3 regions of the Mesorhizobium sp. B263B2A genome follow, and region 3 is predicted to be linked to each of the others. Evidence: riboswitches for the same ligand, from Rfam matches in the RefSeq annotation. Region 3 holds a riboswitch; each other region holds the start of a gene.
The links. Region 3 has a riboswitch for cobalamin ahead of bluB (5,6-dimethylbenzimidazole synthase). Riboswitches for the same ligand answer to the same signal wherever they lie in the genome.

Region 1 (5,111 bases), on a different contig from region 3:
TGCCGTAGTACCAGCCGGCAAAAAAGAAATCGGGCTCGGCGGCGACCAGGTTTTCGAGCGTCGGGTATTTTGGCGCCAGTTCCGGGATGGAGCCCTGCTCGGCCTTGAATTCGGGACCGACCTTGTACCATCCGGTGATGCCGGTCAGGCCGACGATCGACGGCTGCAGCTTCAGCGCGAAGGCCATCTCGGCCATGTTGAGATCCTGGATGACGGCGCGCTTGGGCGGCGCGTCGAAGGTCAGCGGCTTGCCGCAGCTGTCGACGGTGACGGGAAAGGCGAAGGCCGTCGAGGCCAGCAGCGAGAAGAAGAGCGACATAGCGAGACGTTTCACGGATTTTGCTCCTTGGCTGAACAGTGTCGGATGAGGAATGGTCTTCGATCAGGAAGACGGCGCGGCGCGGTTCGGAACGTCGAACACCGTCAGTTCCCGGTCTTCGGTCGGATGGCGCAGGCGAAACACATCGACGCCGAAGATCTCGCGGATCAGCTGTTGGGTGAGTGCTTCGCGCGGTGCCGCCAGCGCATGCAGCCGGGCTTCGTTCATCACCGCGACCCTGGTGGCGAAGGGTGCCACCAACGCCAGATCGTGCAGCACCGCGATCACCGTCATGCCGAAGCCGGCGACGAGTTCGAGCAATTCGCCACGGGCGCGCGGATCGAGATGGTTGGTCGGCTCGTCGAGGAACAACACCTTCGGTTGCTGTGCGACGGCGCGGGCAAGCTGGGAGCGTTGGCGCTCGCCGCCCGACAGCGAGCCGATGGTGCGGCCAAGCAGCGGCAACAGGCCGGTCCGGCGCAGCGCGTCAACGACGATGTCGCGTTCCTCGCTCCTGCGCCTCAAGCCGGCATGCGGGACGCGGCCAAGTTCGACATAGTCGATTACCGCGAGCCGCGGATCCGGCTGGTCGGTCTGGCCGACGACGGCGATGTGCAGCGCGCGCTCGGCGGCCGAAATCCTGTCCAGGCGCCGGCCGCCAAGCTTCACCTCCCCGGAACTGGGCCTGAGCATGCCCGACAGCATGCGCAGCAGCGTGGTCTTGCCGGCGCCGTTGGGGCCGATGATGGCGAGCCGATCGCCCGATGCCACCGACAGGCTGACCGACAGGACCAGGTCCCGGCCGTTCGCCGTCGCGCCCAGATCGCGCGCTTCGAGAAGCGGCGTCATCGGTTTCCCTCCGCAGGCGTGCCCGGGATGCGGGCCACGGTCTTGCCGGCCAGTCGCGGCGGACGTTGCCCGGAGTTGCACCAGCCGTCGGCGAGCGAGGCATAGAGGCTGGCGAACTGCGCGAGATCGCCGGCATCGGCTTGCGCATCGATCGACCCGAACAGATAAGCGGCCTTGCCCGGCGCCTGGAAGGCCACCGTCAGCGGCCGCGCGCAGCCCGCCATGCACTCGACGCCCTCGACCGTGAAGCCTTGCGCCACCGCAGGGGCCGAGAGCCGGGAGCGCAGGATGTACAAGCTTTCGCCCGACCTGATCCCACTCGGGACGTCGCGGCAAAGCGTGCACACGATGATGCGGTGAATGAGATGAATGGGATCGATGGCGCCGTCCAACTTTCCGTCACTTTCCAAAACTGGCGACGGAAGGATGTTGGCGAGCCGGCCGACAAGACCGACGTCCACGTCTCCTCCCGGCACACCCCGTCCGGTCAACTCCGTAATGGCAGGTCTCCTGGCTCGCGGGTCTCGGCTCGATCCTGCCTTCCCAGCCTTGCCGGCCAGTGGCATTTCGGATCTTGCTCACCGCTTACAGTTGCGGGGGCAGCCACGGTCTCGACCCCTTTCCGGGGATCTCACCGTGTTCCCTTTTCACCCCTTGCCTTTCGGCGCGGGGACCATCACGCACCCACCGTAGATTTCCATCGATCGCACCGCAACGGTTTTTGCGATGCTATTTATTAATGTAATAACATTACGTGTGAAGCGACATTTGCGGATAATGTCAACCCCTATTGTCTGGAAAGCCGAGACGTCTGCCGGCAGAGAGGGCCGGCCAAGCGATCCCTCGATCAATGCCACCGCAGGCCCGCCCCCCTGTATAGTTTTATGGGCTAATTTAGATACTACAAATATAAATTTTGTCCTCACCGCTATATAGTTGCAGTTGCACAACATTCTTAGCGTTTTGGTAGTCCTCTGGACTATAGATGGATTGCCGGGCGGTAGCATTCATGCTGCGTTCGGGCATCTGGAATTAGGGGCGAAGGCATGGTGGGACGGGTTCACGCGCGCGGCGGGGTTTTGACTGCAGCGCGCGGCCGGTTTTTGGCGGGGGCTTCCCTGGCAGTGCTGGTCGTTGCCGGGGTGGCGCCGCGCCAGGCGATCGCGGGCAACTACGTCGCCAACAGCGATGGCTCGCTTCGCGCCGCGATTACCGCCGCGAATGCCGATCCTGATCCTAACGCGACGATCACGTTGACCGGCAGCTTCACCGTGTCGTCCACCAGCCTTCCGACGTCGACTAAGCCGCTGACGATCGACACGCAAGGTTTCACCCTCTTTGGCGCACCGGGCAGCGGCGTCGCAATTTCCGGCGCTGGCGCCGTGCGGACGCTGATGGGCACGTTCAAGGGCTCGGATGGCGGCACTTCATCAGCGGGCCTGCAGATCCGGACTGGGGCCGCGGTGATCAATATGGGCTTGGTTCAAGGCGGAACCGGGCCTTCAGGATCCGGCGGTTCGGGCGTCGATTTCGGCGGCCCGGGCGCTGTCGCGAGCTTGACCAATCACGGCACCATCCGCGGTGGGCCGGCTACGAGCGGCAACGGCGGCATTGGCGTCTACGTTCGAAATGGCGCCGGTCAGATCATCAACACCGGCACCATCGAAAGCGGTGGCCCGGGTGGGGGCGCTATCGCAGCCAACGGCGCTACCGTCTCACTCGATATTGTCAACAGCGGCGTGATCCGGGCCGGTGCCGGCGCTAACGCAATCGGCTGGATTTCGAGCGTCACGCCGACGACGGGCGTAATCAACCTCGAGCTCCAGGACGGCTCGCAGATTTTCGGCAATGTGGTGGCGAACGCCACGGCGACCACCGACCGCCTCCGGCTCAACGGAACCGGCTTCTCTGTCCTGGATGGTTCGATTGGCGCCGCCGGGCAGTATCGCAACTTCGATATTTTCGAGAAGACCGGCAGCGGCACCTGGGCACTGACGGCCGACAACACGGCGACCACCAACTGGGATATCCAGCAAGGCACGCTGCAACTGGGAAATGGTGGCACCAGCGGCTCGATCATCGGCGACGTCACCAACGCCGGCATGCTCGCCTTCAACCGCAGCGATGCGCTGACCTATGGCGGCGTTATCAGCGGCACTGGCTCGGTCAGCCAGATCGGCAGCGGAACGACGATCCTGACCGGCGCCAACACCTATAGCGGCGGCACGGTGATCAACGCCGGGACACTTCAAGTGGCCGCCGACGGCAATCTCGGCGCGACTTCGGGCAATCTCAGTTTCGGCGGCGGCACGTTGCGCACGACCGCCAGCTTTTCCACTGCCCGCAATGTCCAGCTCAATGGCAATGGCGGCTTTGAAACGGCCGGAGGCACGCAACTGGACCTTACCGGGCAGGTGACCGGCGCCGGCACGCTGGTCAAGCACGGCTTGGGTACCCTCAATGTCATCAACTTATCCAACAGCTACACGGGCGGCAACATCGTCAATGCCGGCACGCTTGTCGGCAATGCAGCCTCGATCCGGGGCGACATCGGCAATGCCGGCACGGTCGTCTTCGACCAGTCGATGGACGCCAGCTTTGCCGGCGATATCTCCGGCACCGGCGCGATGGTGAAGGATGGTGCCGGCACGCTGACCCTTTCAGGCACGTCGCTGCTGGACTGGACCATCGACCAAGGCGGCCTCGTCGCGGCGGCCGAGCGCTTCGGCGGCGATGTCTCGATCGGCGCCGGCGCCTCGTTCACCTTCGACCAGACCGCCAATGCGAGCTATGCCGGCGCGCTCTCGGGCGCCGGAAATTTCGTCAAGGACGGCTTGGGAACAGTGGTTCTGACCTCGGACAACTCGGCTTTCGCCGGCGCCACTTTGGTCAATGGCGGCACGCTCGCCGCGGGCGCGGCCAACGCGTTCAGTTCCGCTTCGCAGTTCTCGGTCGCCTCGGGCGCGACGCTCGATCTCGCCGGCACCTCGCAGACGACCGCAGGGCTGACCAACGCCGGAACGGTGGGCATTGCCGGCAGTCTTGGAAGCAAGCTGACCGTCAGCGGCGACTATGTCGGCAATGGGGGCAATATTCTCATCGGCACCGCCCTGGGTGCAGACAACTCACAAACCAACATGATGGTTATCGCCGGGGGTACGTCAGGCACGGGCACGCTCCAGGTCGTCAATCTCGGCGGCGGCGGGGCGCAGACGGTCGAAGGCATCAAGATCGTCGATGTCGGCGGCGTCTCGAATGGCAGCTTCTCGCTAAAGGGCAACTACACCTTCGAAGGCGATCAGGCGGTGGTCGGCGGCGCCTATGCCTACCGGCTCTACCAGGGCGGCACGAGCACACCCGGCGACGGCGACTGGTATCTGCGTTCCGCCCTGATCGATGGCGGTGGACCCGGAACGCCGCTCTATCAGGCCGGCGCACCGCTGTACGAGGCCTATGCGGGTGCGCTGCAGACGTTCAACCAGCTAGGCACGCTCCAGCAGCGACTCGGCAACCGGTCGTGGACCGTGGAAGCGCAAGGCGCCGACGGGGTTTCCGACGATGTGAGGGCCGAGGCAGGCATCGGCCTGTGGGGCAGGATCGAGGGCACCAGCGGCTCCTACGATCCGGAAAACTCCACAACCGGGACGACTTACGACACTTCGACCTGGAAGCTTCAGACTGGCGCAGACATGCTCCTTTCCGACACCGCCGCCGGTCAGCTCATCGGCGGTGTCGCTTTCCAGTACGGCACCGTATCAGCCGATGTCTCGTCGCTATTCGGCGGCGGGTCGATCGACAGCACCGGCACCGGCGTTTCAGGCTCGCTGACCTGGTACGGCGCGGAAGGGTTCTACCTCGACAGCCAGGCGCAGGTGATCTGGTATGACAGCGATCTCGACTCGGCGACCGCCGGACAGCGGCTGGTCGATGGTAACAACGGCGT
Region 2 (5,111 bases), on a different contig from region 3:
CGCGCGCGCCACGGTGTCGAGCGTCATCCCGATCCAGGCCTACGAAATCCTCCACAACGAGCAGATGGTCTCGATCCTCTACACCATCGTGGCGCTGCTCGGCCTGTCGGTGACCTTGTTCATGCCGATGCTGATCCGCCGCTTTGCGCGGCGTTGGGTCTATACCGCAGGGGCTTGCCTGCTCGCCATCGGCTCGCTGTTCTTCGTCACCCACACGCTTGCCGGACAAGTAGCGGGGATGCTGTGCCGGGTGATGGGCGCCAGCGCGCTGTCGATCACGCTCAACCTCTACATCATGGACCACATCCGCAAGACCGACTTCATGCAGGCCGAATCGCTTCGCATGGCGTGGTCGATGTTTGCCTGGACCGGCGGGCCGACGCTCGGCATCTTCCTCTACGCGCATTTCGGCATCTGGGCCGCGCATGGTGCGGTGGCGGTGTTCGCAGTGGCCTTGCTGGCGCTGTTCTGGTTCTATCGGCTTGGTGACAACCAGTCGATCCAGCCGGGCAAGACACGACCGGTCAACCCACTCGCCAATATCGGCCGCTTCGTCGCGCAGCCGAGGCTGAGGCTGGCCTGGCTGATCGCTTTCGGACGCTCCTGCTTCTGGACGACCTTCTTCGTGTACGGCCCACTGTTCATGGTCATCACCGGGCAGGGCGATATCGCCGGCGGCCTGCTCGTCTCGGCCGGCAACGCGCTGTTGTTCATGGCCATCTTCTGGGGCAAGGCTGGAAAACGCTTTGGCGGCCGGCGCACCATGACGTTTGCCTATTTCGCCATGTCGGCGATGCTGCTGGCCGCGGGCACGGTGGGAGCGACCGCTCCGCTGGTGACCGGCGCTTTCCTGCTTGGCGGCGCGTTCTTCACCATCGCGCTCGATGCGCTGGGCTCGACGGCCTTCATGCGCTCGGTACGCTCCTACGAGCGCGCGCAGATGGCAGCCGTCTACCGCACCTATCTCGATTTTTCCGAGCTGACGCCGCCGCTGGTCTATTCCGTGGTGCTGATCTTCTTCGGGCTCGGCTCGGTGTTCGTCACGCTGAGCCTGCTGGCCGCGGTTTGCGGCTTCGTGACCTGGCGGTATCTGCCGAAGTCACTGTGACGGTCACGGCGAAAGCGCCGAGTGGCGCTCGCGCACCCAGTTGTGGAAGCGGTGCAGATCATATTCCTCGGGCATCAGCACGCCGGCTTTGTGGCGCATGGAGCGCAGGCCCTTCTGGTTGACCTCGCAGATCGCCGCGTCCTCCTCCAGCACCTGCGTGCCGAAGGCGACGATGTTGTCGATGTCGGCCGACGGGGCATCGAGCGCTTCGGGCGCGAACAGCCATTCCGCGACCAGCCCGGTCTGTTCGGGGCCGAGCGGCACCAGCCGCACGGTCCTGACATAGTCGACATGACCGACGATGAACATCGAGGGCATGCTGGTGGCGTAGGTCTGGCCGGCGGTGCGCTCGGCTGGCGTCAAGCCCGCGAAGACCGGTGCATGGGTCTTGCCGTCGCGCGACCAGGTTTCGGCGCCGGCGCGCAGGCCACCCGAAAATTCCGGCGCGTCATTGTCGGCGTGGCGCACCCATTCGGGGTCGTCATGCCGGCTCATCAGACCGCGGCCATAGATCGGCACCAGCCGCGACAGGTCCTTGTGAACGCCGGGGCAGTGCAGGCATTCGTTGAAGTTTTCCCAAAAAATCTTCCAGTTGCAGTTCATCACCTTGCGCAGCACATGGCCTGATACCAGCGTTTCCAGCGGCCAATTGCCGAGATCGCCGGAGGCGGGATCGAAGGAGGCCTGCGCCGAGCCGGCGGCGTCCTCCTGCAAATTCGCGTCCTCCTGCAAATTGACGAACACGAAGCCGCGCCATACCGACAGTGCGACGCGATAGAGCGGATGGTCGGCCTTGTCGAAGCCTTCGGGCAGCGATTTCGACGGCACGCGCACGAGGTCGCCGCGCAGCGAATACGACCAGGCGTGATAGGGGCAGGTGATGAGCCGCGCCTTCAGCCGGCCTTCGCTTTCCTGGCAAAGCTGCGAGCCGCGATGCCGGCAGGTGTTGTGGAAGGCGCGCAGTTCGCCGGTCTCGTCGCGCAGCACGACGATTTCCTGCGTGCCGACGCGGAAAGTGCGGAACGCCAGCGGTTGGGCAAGATCGGCCTCGCGGCCGACGAGCAGCCAGCTTCGATACCAGATCGCATCGAGGTCGCGCCGATAGCTCTCGCCGTCCCAATAGGCCGATGACGGCAACGTCGCTTCAGCCCGGGTCAGGCCGTTGTAGCGATCGCGCTCGCTGGCATTGGGCTGCAGGACTGGTGGCTGCAGGGCTGGAGGCTGCATGGCTGGCTTCCTGTGAAATGGCCAGCCGATACCCGGCCAGCATAATTGTCAATTGTGGTGCCGAGAACCGCCGATGTCGCCGGCATGGCGCAATCGCGCTGGTTGCCGGCGGAATTTGGTTTGCCGCGTGTCATGATTTTCCGTATAGTCCCGCTGTCGTCGGTTCCGTTTTGGAGCCAAGAGGGAATGCGGTGCGGGCTCAATCGTTGCCCAATGCCGTGGCTGCCCCCGCAACTGTGTGCGGTAGTCCTCTCCATATGCCACTGAAGATTTTTCTTCGGGAAGGTGGAGAAGGGCGCTTATCCGCGAGCCAGGAGACCTGCCGGCGACAGGAAACTGACTTCGATGCCCTCGGGTGGAGGGTGAAAGGACAAGACATGAATACCGCTTCCGTCTCCCTCGGCACCTCGGTCTCCTCGCAGTCGCGCTTCATGCAGCTCGCGCTCGCCGCGCTGCTCGGCATCTTCGTTGTCGGCTTTGTCGGCTTCTCGCATATCGATGCGGTCCACAATGCCGCCCACGACTATCGTCATTCGATGGCGTTTCCCTGCCACTGACGAGGATTTGACATCATGAACCTGTTTCGCAACGTCGTGTTCATCGCGGCGATCGCAGGGCTCGTGGCCGGCGTCGTTCTCGCCTGCATGCAGGCCTATGCCACCGTGCCGCTTATCCTCAAGGCCGAAGTCTACGAGCAGGCCGGTGGCGGCCACCATCATGACCATGCCGCACCCACTGCCGCGGATGCCAATGCCATGAGCACCGCCGCACCGGCGCCGGCAGAAACCGCTGCTCCGGCGGCGGAGGACGAAGGCTGGACGCCGGCCGATGGTTTCGAGCGTTTCGGCTTCAGCGTGCTTGCCAACATCGTCACCGGCATCGGCTTCGCGCTGGTCCTGGTCGCGGTCTCGGAATTCGCCGGCGGCATCGGCAATTGGCGCCAGGGCGTGTTCTGGGGCCTGGCAGGTTTTGCCGTGTTCACGCTGGCGCCTGGCCTCGGCCTGCCGCCGGAACTGCCGGCGATGCCGGCGGCCGAGTTGCTGCCGCGCCAGATTTGGTGGGTCTCGACGGTGGCGGCCACGGCGATCGGTCTTGGGCTGATCGCCTTCCGCAAATCGCTGCCGCTCGCGATCCTCGGCGTGGCTTTGATCGTCGCCCCGCATATTGTCGGCGCGCCGCAGCCCGACAGTTTCGAGACGCCGATCCCGGAAGGCCTGCATCATCAGTTCGTGGTGGCGGTGACCGTAACCAATCTGGTGTTCTGGCTGGTGCTCGGCGCGGTCGTCGGCGTGGTGCGCGGCCGCTTCACCGGCACCGCGACCAGCCTGCGCGACAGCTTTGCCTGATCAAGGCAAGCTGACTTTCATCATTGGCGGCGGGCGCTCCGGCAAGAGCGCGCCCCCCCCCCCCCCCCCCCCCCCCCCCCCCCCCACGCCGAAATCCTGGCGACGGCATTGCCCTCGCCATGGACCTATATCGCCACGGCTGAAGCCTATGACGACGAGATGCGTGAGCGCATCGCGCTGCACCGGACGCGGCGCGGCGAGGGCTGGTCGACCATCGATGCGCCGCTGGACCTCGCCGGCGCGCTCGAGGCCCTGCCGGACAATCAGCCGGTGCTTGTCGACTGCCTCACTCTGTGGCTGACCAATCACATGCTGGCCGAACACGATATCGAGCAGGAATGCCGGCGGCTGACTGACGTGCTGTTGCGACCGCGCGGGTCCTGGTTCGTGGTGTCCAACGAAGTCGGGCAAGGCATCGTGCCGGACAATGCCCTGGCACGTCGGTTCCGCGATGCCGCCGGCCGGCTCAACCAGCAGGTCGCGGCGATTTCCGATACGGTGCTTTTGATGGTGGCCGGGCTGCCGCTCAAGGTGAAGTGAGATGACCGACATCGACGACAAGAATGAAGAGCGCCACCGCGCCAAGATGGCCAAGCGCAAGGCGGTGCAGGACGCCGAGGTGGCAAGCAAGACGGTCGAGAAGGGCCTGCTGATCGTCAACACCGGACCTGGCAAGGGCAAGACCACGGCCGCTTTCGGCCTGGCGCTGCGGATGCTTGGCTATGGCAAGCGGGTCGGCGTCGTCCAGTTCATCAAGGGCAAATGGCACACCGGCGAGAAAGACGCTTTCGCCGCTTTCGGCGATCGTGTCGTCTGGCATGCGATGGGTGAAGGGTTCACCTGGGAGACACAGGATCTGAAGCGCGACATCGCCGCGGCCGAAGCTGCCTGGGCCAAGGCGCTGGAGTTGATCGCCGATCCGTCGATCAGCCTCGTCGTGCTCGACGAACTCAATATCGCGCTGCGCTACGACTATCTCGATCTCGGCAAGGTGGTTGCCGCGCTGAAAGCTCGTCGCGAGGGCCTGCATGTCGTCGTCACCGGCCGTAACGCCAAGCCGGCGCTTGTCGAAGAAGCCGACCTCGTCACCGAGATGGGCGTGACCAAGCACCATTTTTCGGCAGGTGTGAAGGCGCAGCAGGGGATCGAGTTCTGATGTTCCTTACCCTCCCCACAAGGGGGAGGGTGAGATCACGCCACAATTGCGATCGCCGCGACCGACCCGAACAGCCCGATCAGCAGATAATCGGCGACGCGGTAGAGTTTCAGCGCCCGCCTGATGTCGAGGCTGTCGGCTTCGCGGCGGCCGCCTTCTCCCATGAAGACATCGTCGACCAGCACGCCGCCATAGCTGCGCGGTCCCGCGAGTGCCAGACCAAGCGCGCCGGCCATAGCCGCTTCCGGCCAGCCGGCATTGGGCGAGCGGTGCT
Region 3 (5,111 bases):
TTGCAAAGCCCTTGGCGCCAGGGGCGCGAAAGATTTCCGAATAGGGGTTCTGCATGATGCTGTTCCTCGACAAAGGACAATTCGACAATTACATACGACGCGTATGAGTGTTAGATAGACCATACGCCGCGTATGTCAATTGGCATACGAGACGTATGTAAATAGGGCCAGCCGGAATGCACAAACCACGCAAGGAGATGATCGCGCAGACGCGCGCCAAGCTGATCGCCGCGGCCCGCCAGGCCTTCGGCACCATCGGCTACGCCGAGGCGTCCATGGATGATTTCACCGCCTCGGCCGGGCTGACGCGCGGCGCTCTCTATCATCACTTCGGAGACAAGAAGGGGTTGCTGGAGGCGGTCATCGCCGAAATCGACGCAGAGATGGCGGCACGGGTGAATGAGGTCGCATCGAGAGCGCCGAACCGCTGGCAACACTTCGTCGACGAGTGCACAACCTATATCGAAATGGCGCTGGAGCCGGAAATCCAGCGTATCATGTTCCGCGACGGTCCGGCCGTGCTGGGCGATCCGGCACAATGGTCGAATGCCAATGCCTGCGTCGGCTCAATGACCGATCATCTTGCCGCGCTGCAGGGGGAGGGGGTGGTCGTCCCGAGCGTCGACCCCGAGACCGCCGCACGGCTGATCAACGGCGCCAGCAGCCAGGCGGCGCAGCGGATCGCCAATTCGAACGATCCCGAAGCGACATCGAGGAAGGTGGTGGCGGCGTTCAAGCAACTGCTCGAAGGCCTGCTCAGGAAACCGGGTTCGCAGCCGAACTGAAATCCCGTCCGCGGTCCGGCGACCCACCCACGATTGACAATCTTCGGGCTGAGCGCATCCTTCCAGCCATCTCTGAGGGGATTCGGGGCATGTGGGATTTCGATATCGGCAGGTCGGTGTCCATCATGATGCGGACCTGGCCCTTCATTGTCTTTCGCATGATCGTCTATTTCGGCATCACGCTGGCCTACATCATGGCGACCGGCACCGGCGCCTCGGTCGGCTATGGCGTCGGCCATATCTCCACAGATCCCGACGGGCCGATGTCCTTTGCCCTATGGGGCAGCGTGGTCGGCTTCGGCATCGTCTCGATCGCCGTCTACTGGATCCGCGAATACATCCTCTATGTCGTCAAGGCCGGCCATATCGCCGTCATGGTCCATCTGATCGACGGTCAGGACGTCCCCGGCGGCCAGGACCAGATCGCCTATGCCAGGCAAGTCGTGACCGAGCGGTTCGCCGAGGCCAACATCCTTTTCGTCGTCGACCAATTGGTCAAGGGCGGCATCCGCGCCATCACCGGCCTGCTTGGCGGCATTGCCGCCTTCCTGCCGATTCCGGGCCTGAGCGGCCTGGTCTCCTTCATCAACACGGTGATCCGCCTATCGCTGACCTATGTCGACGAGATCATCCTCGGCTACAATATCCGCATCAATTCGTCCTCGCCCTTCGAGACAGCGCGCCAAGGCGTGGTGCTCTACGCCCAGAACGGCAAGACCATGGTCAAGAACGCCGTCTGGCTGGCAGTCATCATGTGGGGCGTCTCTTTCGTCATCTTCTTGGCTATGCTGGCTCCTGCCGCCGCAATTCTCTTCATCATGCCGGGGCAACTGGCTGGTTGGGCCTTCGTGCTCGCCATCGTCTTTGCCTGGGCGTTCAAGGCGGCTTTCATCGAGCCCTTCGCCATCGCTTGCCTGATGCAGGTCTATTTCAAGACCATTGAGGGCCAGGTGCCCGATCCCGCCTGGGACGCTCGGCTCTCCGAGGCATCGTCGAAATTCAGGGAACTCAAGGACAAGGCGCTGGCCTCCTTCGGCGGCTCGCGCTGGGATACGGCGGGCGCGACACGCTGATCGGCCGGGCTTGCCGGCGCGGCATTGACGGCGTTGAGGCGTGCCACCGTCGATTTGAGCCGCACCTCGCCCTGACCGCAAAAAGTCTCGCTCATGATCAGTTCGGGCAGCGGCAGGCGTCGGCCCCAGCCATGCGTTTCGAGGTCCGGTTTGGACGCGAATTCGGAGACCCGGCCGACGCAGAGATAGGCGACCGGCGTCACGTGATCGGGAATGGACAATAGGCCCTTCAGCGCTTGCGCCTCGATGATGCTGACCCAGCCGACGCCAACGCCTTCGGCACGCGCGGCCAGCCAGAAATTCTGCACCGCGCAGACCGTGCTGTAGAGGTCCATTTCCGGATTGTGCCAGCGTCCCAGCGGCGAACCCTTCGACCGCTGCCGGTCGCAGGTGATGCAGATGTTGAGCGCGCTTTCGCAGATGCCTTCCAGCTTGAGCTTGCGGTAGAGCGCCTGCCTTTCCTGTTCGATGGCCGGAAGTTCCTGTTCGCGCGCGGCGAGGAACAGGTCGCGCACTTCCGCGCGCCGTGCGGCATCGCGGATGACGATGAAGTTCCACGGCTGCATGAAGCCGACCGACGGCGCGTGGTGGGCGGCAAGCAGCAGCCGCGCCAGCACCTCGTCGTCGAGCGCGTCGGGCAGGAAATGGCTGCGCACGTCACGCCGCGTGAACATGGCGCGGTAGACCGCGTCTCGCGCCATCTGGTCAAATCCGTCGCTACCAGGAGCGGTCATGTGTTCCGGCATCGCTTGTCCCTTGCGATTGCTATCGATGCCAGCCGCCTGACCATGCGGATGACGATGTCTGCCAGGCCGGTCTTCTGGCTTGGGATCAACCCGCGTCCGATGCCTTCCCGTCATCGACAGTGGCATTTACCGGCGCGGTCCCCCTCACAGCGTTGGGCACGCCACGGAATTCAACCGTGTTCCCGATTCTCCCGCTTGCGGCGGGCACCAGGCAGTGCCGGCGACCTTACGCCGAACCGCCCGGGGCGCCAATCCCCGCAGCGACGCCAATGGGCGCAGGCGTGATTTTCCCCAGCGATCGAGCCGCGATGCATGGCCATCGCGGCGCCGGGGCACTAGATAGGGAGCATGGCCACTCGTCTCTACACGCATCCGATCTTCCTCGAACACATCACGCCGCCTGGCCACCCCGAGCGGCCGGACCGCTTGCGCGCCATCGAGCGGGTGCTCGACGACGAGGCCTTCGCCGCACTCGATCGTGTCAAGGCGCCGGAAGGTGACGAGGCCACCATCCTCTACGCGCATCCCGCCGATTTCGTCGCCCGCGTGCGCGCCGCCATCCCTGACCAAGGCATCGCCCGCATCGATGCCGACACCACCGCCAGCCCGAAGAGCTGGCAAGCGGCGATCGCGGCGATCGGCGCCGCCAATGCGGCCGTCGACGATGTCTTTGAGGGCCGCGCCGATAATGTGTTCGTCGCAGCGCGGCCCCCTGGCCACCATGCCGAAAAAACCACGGCCATGGGCTTCTGCCTCTTCAACACGGCGGCCATCGCCGCGCGTTATGCGCAGAAGAAGCATGGCGTCGAACGCGTCGCGGTCGTCGACTGGGACGTGCATCACGGCAACGGCACGCAGGACATTTTCTGGGACGATCCTTCGGTGCTCTATTGCTCCACGCATCAGATGCCGCTCTACCCCGGCACCGGCGCGAAGGACGAGACCGGCGCCGGCAACATCGTCAACGCGCCGCTTGCGCCGCAGACCGGCAGTGAGGTATTTCGCGACGCCTTCCTGTCGCGCGTGCTGCCGGCGCTCGACAATTTCGCGCCGGATTTGATCATCATTTCCGCGGGCTTCGATGCGCACCACCGCGACCCGCTGGCCGAGATCAACCTGACCGAGGACGATTTCGATTGGGCGACCGGCCAGCTGATGCAGCGCGCCGCGCGCCACAGCCGCAACCGGCTCGTCAGCCTGCTCGAGGGCGGCTACGATCTGCAGGGATTGGCATTTTCGGTCGCCGCCCATGTCGGGCGACTGATGAAAGGATGAATGATGGCTGGTGAGACCAACGAAGACGTCAAGGCGATGAGCTTCGAACAGGCACTCGACGCGCTGGAGAAGATCGTCGATGATCTGGAGCGCGGCGACGTACCGCTCGACCAGTCGATCAAGATCTATGAGCGCGGCGAGGCGTTGAAGGTGCATTGCGACCGGCTGCTGAAGGCCGCCGAGGACAAGGTCGAGAAGATCAGGCTGTCGCGCGACGGCAAGCCAGTCGGGACGGAGCCGCTCGACGCGGACTAGAGCAATTCCAGGAAAAGTGTGAGACGGTTTTCCGTCCGGAATTGCGTTAAAACAAAGAGATAGGGTGAACCGCTCTTGGAGCGCGGTCTCACCGGTTTTTGGACACGATCATGACTGAGGATAGAGTTCGTCCCGATTGAAACGGCTCCAGGACAAGAGGAGATACGGAAGCGATGTGCAGAAACATCAAGACCCTGTTCAATTTTGATCCGCCGGCAACCAACGACGAAGTCCGCGACGCGGCACTTCAGTTCGTCCGCAAGCTGAGCGGGACGACGCGGCCCTCGAAGCAGAACCAGCATGCGTTCGACCATGCGGTCGAAGCCATAGCGGCATCGGCGCGCGAGCTTCTCGATTCGCTCGAAACCAACCAGCATCCGCGCAATCGCGAAGAGGTTGCGGCCAAACTGCGGGCAAAGGCGGCGATCCGCTTCGCCTGATGTGGCCAAGGCGGTCCTTGGCCGCTGACAAGGAGAGTTCATGAGCTTCTTCCCAGGGAAAGACCCTGAAGCCGGCGACGCCTTTGCCAGCGACCAGATCGAGCTGATGGTCATCCCGAACGCCAAGGACATTGGCGGCTTTGAAGTACGCCGCGCCTTGCCGACCGCCAAGCGGCGGCTGGTTGGTCCGTTCATCTTCTTCGACCGCATGGGTCCCGCCATCCTGCGCGCCGGCCAGGCGCTCGACGTCCGTCCGCATCCGCATATCGGCCTGTCGACGGTGACCTATCTGTTCGACGGCAAGATCCGGCATCGCGATTCCCTCGGCACCGAAATGGTGATCCAGCCCGGCGACGTGAACCTTATGACCGCCGGCCGCGGCATCGTGCACTCCGAGCGCACGCCGGAAGAACTGCGCGGCGCGCCGATGTCGATCTCTGGCCTGCAGACATGGCTGGCGCTGCCCGACGACAAGGAAGAGGTGGCGCCGGTGTTCGAGAACACCGCTGTCTTGCGGCTTCCCGACATCGACGCCGA

Region 1: linked by a shared signal. The riboswitch ahead of LB568_RS22010 (DUF1636 family protein) and the one ahead of bluB (5,6-dimethylbenzimidazole synthase) in region 3 are both predicted to bind cobalamin.
Region 2: linked by a shared signal. The riboswitch ahead of LB568_RS18685 (CbtB domain-containing protein) and the one ahead of bluB (5,6-dimethylbenzimidazole synthase) in region 3 are both predicted to bind cobalamin.

Annotation. Positions count from the first base shown of each region.
Region 1 is NZ_JAIUIU010000015.1:47,856-52,966, reverse strand. Features, by position in the region: gene LB568_RS22020 (ABC transporter substrate-binding protein) at 1-334, opposite strand, end outside; gene LB568_RS22015 (ABC transporter ATP-binding protein) at 383-1,168, opposite strand; gene LB568_RS22010 (DUF1636 family protein) at 1,165-1,629, opposite strand; cobalamin riboswitch at 1,651-1,861, opposite strand; gene LB568_RS22005 (autotransporter outer membrane beta-barrel domain-containing protein) at 2,215-5,111, shown strand, end outside.
Region 2 is NZ_JAIUIU010000011.1:115,879-120,989, forward strand. Features, by position in the region: gene LB568_RS18675 (MFS transporter) at 1-1,108, shown strand, start outside; gene LB568_RS18680 (aromatic ring-hydroxylating oxygenase subunit alpha) at 1,112-2,335, opposite strand; cobalamin riboswitch at 2,479-2,677, shown strand; gene LB568_RS18685 (CbtB domain-containing protein) at 2,713-2,892, shown strand; gene LB568_RS18690 (CbtA family protein) at 2,908-3,681, shown strand; partial or broken gene cobU (bifunctional adenosylcobinamide kinase/adenosylcobinamide-phosphate guanylyltransferase) at 3,674-4,221, shown strand; gene cobO (cob(I)yrinic acid a,c-diamide adenosyltransferase) at 4,223-4,837, shown strand; gene cbiB (adenosylcobinamide-phosphate synthase CbiB) at 4,873-5,111, opposite strand, start outside.
Region 3 is NZ_JAIUIU010000001.1:669,080-674,190, reverse strand. Features, by position in the region: gene LB568_RS03260 (MFS transporter) at 1-55, opposite strand, end outside; gene LB568_RS03255 (TetR/AcrR family transcriptional regulator) at 177-785, shown strand; gene LB568_RS03250 (hypothetical protein) at 875-1,858, shown strand; partial or broken gene bluB (5,6-dimethylbenzimidazole synthase) at 1,945-2,604, opposite strand; cobalamin riboswitch at 2,651-2,831, opposite strand; gene LB568_RS03240 (histone deacetylase family protein) at 2,953-3,879, shown strand; gene LB568_RS03235 (exodeoxyribonuclease VII small subunit) at 3,883-4,134, shown strand; gene LB568_RS03230 (DUF2277 domain-containing protein) at 4,308-4,574, shown strand; gene LB568_RS03225 (pirin family protein) at 4,615-5,111, shown strand, end outside.